DNA from 2 places in the Cohaesibacter marisflavi genome. Region 1 is predicted to be linked to the other one. Evidence: predicted binding sites of a transcription regulator. Region 1 holds the regulator's gene; the other holds the start of a gene.
What was found. Region 1 encodes HrcA, which represses chaperone genes, less so after heat shock. Its sites were predicted from a motif close to GTTAGCACTCNCNNNNNGNGAGTGCTAAC; they were not measured.
Positions count from the first base shown of each region.

Region 2: the regulator HrcA is predicted to act here: its motif matches at 1,632-1,660, upstream of groES (co-chaperone GroES).

Region 1 is NZ_OY762534.1:3,723,725-3,726,131, reverse strand. Features, by position in the region: gene grpE (nucleotide exchange factor GrpE) at 22-657, opposite strand; gene hrcA (heat-inducible transcriptional repressor HrcA) at 821-1,930, opposite strand; gene rph (ribonuclease PH) at 2,231-2,407, shown strand, end outside.
Region 2 is NZ_OY762534.1:2,332,650-2,335,056, reverse strand. Features, by position in the region: gene groL (chaperonin GroEL) at 1-1,167, opposite strand, end outside; gene groES (co-chaperone GroES) at 1,232-1,519, opposite strand; gene ACKPCT_RS11665 (methyl-accepting chemotaxis protein) at 2,133-2,407, shown strand, end outside.

The DNA of each region.
Region 1 (2,407 bases):
AGGTGACGTAGCAGCGCCGCGTTAGACGCTCTTGTCGACGCCGTCTGCATCATCGGCAGGCTGTGCGGGGAACTTCGGTCCACCCTTGGCAACACCAACCATCGCAGGGCGCAGAACGCGGGTTCCGATAACGTAACCGGACTGCACGACCTGAATAACCGAATTGTTCGGAACATCCGGGTTGGGTACTTCAAACATGGCCTGATGATAATTCGGGTCGAATTTCTCCCCTTCCGGGTTCAGCTTCTTGACGCCGTGCTTTTCCAGGGTCTTGAGCATTTCCCGTTCGGTCATCTCGGTGCCTTCCAGCAGAGCTTTCAAAGCGCCATCAGCGTTGGCCCGTTCTTCTTCGGGAATGGCTTCCAGACCACGACGCAGATTGTCAGCCACCGCCAGCATGTCACGTGCAAAGCTGGTAACGGAAAACTGCTTGGCATCGCGGATTTCCTTTTCGGTCCGGCGACGCAGATTTTCCATTTCCGCCACAGTGCGCAGCAGCTGGTCTTTCATCTCGGAAGCTTCTTTTTCCATCTCCTGAATGCGCAGCTCGGCAGCTTCCAGGGGATTGAGATAAGTCTCCTCTTGGGAAACCTCTTCAGCCGGAGCCTCGGCAAGCGGGTCTACGACAGCTTCAGGATTACGGGTTTCGTCAGACATCTACTAGCCTCTATTTTGATTGCGTGCCCAAAATGGCAGGCAGCGTGCATCCACTGCCCGGGCATGAGTTTGAACCGGATATCGAGCTTTCTGATCAAAAAATCAAGAGCTCAGGGCCAAAGAGTTGAATAAAGCGGCCCAATTGTTCAGATTGTGGAACCAATCAGTCGCTTTCAAATCGTCTTTTCGGATCTGTCAGCATGCTGCTCAGCACCCGCGCGGTATAATCGACCATGGGCACGATGCGCGCATAATTGAGCCGGGTCGGGCCAATAACGCCCAGCACGCCGACGATCTTCTGGTTGCCGTCGCGGTAGGGAGATACAATGACCGATGAGCCCGAGAGCGAAAAGAGCTGGTTTTCCGAACCGATATAAATGCGAACCCCGTCGCCCTGTTCGGCCAGTTCCAGAAGCTGAACGAAATCCTTCTTGGATTCCAGATCGTCAAACAGATGACGGATGCGTTCAAGATCTTCCTGCGCTGTGACATTTTCCAAAAGGTTGGAGCGCCCGCGAATGATCAGGCTCTGTGGCTGGTCCTCGCTGGCTCCGGCCCATGTGGCGATCCCGGATTCCACCAGCTTTGCGGTGAGGTCATCCAATTCGGCCTGCAGCTCCACGTGATGGGCTTCAATTTCCTTTTGCGCTTCAGACAGGGTCTTGCCCCGAATATGGGCGTTGAGAAAGTTGCTCGCCTCTGTGAGCGCCGAGGCGGGCAAACCCTTGGGCAGGGTCATAAGGCGGTTTTCCACCTTGTCATCTTCATCCACGAGGACTACCAGCGCCTTGGTGGCTTCCAGCCGTACAAATTCAACATGCTTGAGGCGCTGATCCTGCTTGTTGGCCAGAACGAGCCCCGCGCCGGAAGATAGGCCGGACAGCATCTGGCTCGCCTGTGTCAACAGACTCTCGAAACCGGCATCAGGCTGATGGGAAGACGTCATCTGCCGTTTTATGGCGTTGCGCTCGTCGTTCGACAGGTCGCCAAATTCCATCATCGCATCAACGAAAAAGCGCAGGCCCATTTCTGTGGGCAAGCGGCCGGCACTGGTGTGGGGCGAATAGATCAGCCCCAATTGCTCCAGATCGGACATCACATTGCGCACCGATGCTGGCGACAGGGAAATGGGCAAGGCGCGGGAAATGTTGCGCGATCCCACAGGATCACCAGTCGAAAGATAGGATTCCACGATGGTGCGGAAAATATCCTTTACCCTGTCATCCATTCCAACCAATGGCGGTATCTGGTTCAGACGGTCTCGTTCAAACATTTCTATATCCGTGTTCAAGCAGCCCGGAAGCAGCCGGATTGACGATTGGCACCACAAAGCGGTTGGGCAACTGTTCCATTTATGCCCCAAAAGCAGGAAAAGCTGCAAGCGCCCCTTGTCACCTGCTGCTGACGCTTTAAGAAGCTTGAGGAAACGCCACAAGGGCGTTCGCACAAATTGGAACATGCATAGCATAACGATATATAGGTGCGAATATTCAAGGGAAAACTGTCTATGACAGCAAACAGCCCCGAGCGCCCACTATTTTAACATCACAAGAAAGCAAGGCAGGAGAGCATAATGCGCCCTTCCAAACGGAATCCCGACCAGAAACGCGTCGTCACCATGACACGCAACGTCTCCAAACACGCGGAGGGCTCTTGCCTGATCAAATGCGGCGATACCCATGTATTGTGCATCGCCAGCCTTGAAGAGCGCATTCCGCCCTGGCTGCGCGGACAGAATCGCGGTTGGGTC
Region 2 (2,407 bases), 1.4 Mb from region 1:
CACTTCAACTTCGGTTGCACCGCCAACGCGGATAACAGCAACACCGCCAGCCAGTTTAGCAAGACGCTCCTGCAGTTTCTCACGGTCATAGTCAGAAGAAGTTTCTTCGATCTGAGCTTTGATCTGAGCAACGCGTGCTTCGATGCCTTCTTTGGCGCCAGCACCATCAACGATGGTGGTGTTTTCTTTGGTGATGTTGACCTTCTTGGCGGTGCCCAGCATGTCGAGGGTAACGCTTTCGAGCTTGATGCCAACGTCTTCAGAGATAACGGTACCACCGGTCAGGATAGCGATGTCTTCGAGCATTGCCTTACGACGGTCGCCGAAGCCAGGAGCCTTGACAGCTGCAATTTTCAGGCCGCCACGCAGTTTGTTGACCACGAGGGTAGCAAGAGCTTCGCCTTCGATGTCTTCTGCAATGATGAGCAGCGGACGGGAAGACTGAACAACGCTTTCAAGGATAGGAAGCATCGGCTGCAGGTTGGAGAGCTTTTTCTCGTGCAGCAGGATGAACGGGTCTTCCAGATCAGCAACCATCTTCTCGGTGTTGGTTACGAAGTATGGAGACAGGTAACCACGATCGAACTGCATGCCTTCAACGACTTCCAGTTCGGTTTCTGCGGTTTTGGCTTCCTCAACGGTGATAACACCTTCGTTGCCGACTTTCTGCATGGCGTCAGCGATCATTTTGCCGATTTCAGCTTCGCCGTTAGCAGAGATGGTGCCAACCTGAGCAACTTCTTCAGAAGAATTGATGGTTTTGGAAGAGGCTTCCAGAGCTTTGTGCGCTTCAGCAACTGCAATGTCGATACCGCGCTTCAGATCCATCGGGTTCATGCCGGCAGCAACGGATTTTGCGCCTTCACGAACGATAGCCTGTGCCAGAACGGTAGCGGTCGTGGTGCCGTCACCAGCGATGTCGTTGGTTTTGGAAGCAACTTCACGCACCATCTGTGCGCCCATATTCTCGAACTTGTCTTCCAGTTCGATTTCCTTGGCAACGGAAACACCATCTTTGGTGATGCGCGGAGCGCCGAAGGACTTTTCGATAACAACGTTACGACCTTTAGGGCCGAGGGTGGTTTTCACAGCGTTTGCGAGAATATCTACGCCACGCAGCATTTTTTCGCGTGCATCAGCACCGAACTTGACTTCTTTAGCAGCCATTTTAGCTTTTCCTGAAATCTAGATTACTTGTAATAAGAGGCGGTTCGACTAAGGATTCCGGCGATTAGCCCAGAATGCCCAGAATGTCGGACTCTTTCATGATCAGCAGGTCTTCACCGTCGATTTTGACTTCGGTGCCGGACCATTTGCCAAACAGAACGCGGTCGCCTGCTTTGCATTCGCAAGGAACAAGCGTGCCGTTGCTGTTGTAGGCGCCTGCGCCAACTGCAACTACTTCGCCTTCGGATGGCTTTTCTTTAGCGGTATCAGGAATGATGATACCACCAGCGGTTTTCTCTTCGGATTCAACGCGACGAACTACGACGCGGTCATTCAGAGGACGGAATTTCATTGTCTGAACTTTCCCTAAGCTGTTTTGCAGCCTCCCGGACCCATTTACGGGCATTGCATGCCCCTAAATTGCTAGCGGCATCCGAGCAGTCTGCTCCTCGATTAACAAGTGCATTAGCACTCTCTTATGGGGAGTGCTAACAGCGTCCTTCATTTAGGGGCAGTGGGATCAGAAGTCAATGAACCGATCAAAAAAAATGTGATCGATTTGGTTGCAATGCAAAATGAGGCAACCTTATAGGCCCATGCTCTTTGCGGCAAGGAGAGGCACTTATAGCCGTTCTCGGCTTGTCTGTTAAGGGGGGGTGAGAAAACAAACCGATAACCACTCTCTCTATATATTTCTGACTCTTTAAAGGTATTCAGAAAAATAAATATGATAAAATATGGATTTCGGGATCTTATTTTCAATTGAAACTGTATTTTGGAAGAATAGGTTTCAATTTAAATTGGAAGATTTTGTATATATACGTATCTTGAGAGATTTTTACTGATAAGTTATATGGTTTAGTCCTTTTTTAATGTGAAAACGTGAGATTGACGAGCAGAAAAAGGCGTGAAAACTGCCTTCTAAATTTGTGAGTATTATCTGGTCTCTCTCCGACGGTCATATTATGTTGAGTAAACTCTTTTCCTTTCTGACCATACGCCAGCGGATCGCCGCGCTTGTGGTCCTCATGCTTATGGGCTTCATCGGCATGCTCGTGGTCAACGGTCAAACCACTGCGATGCTGAATGAAGCACGAAAAATGGAGCAGGCAACCCAGCAAAGAGCTCGCCTGTTTCAAGACCTGCAGGCTGTCAGCCTCAAGGCTGCCAAATTGTCGGAAGAATTTCTGCTGGAGCGGGACAAGATCAAAGCCGATGCGACAACAGGCCTGTTTGCGTC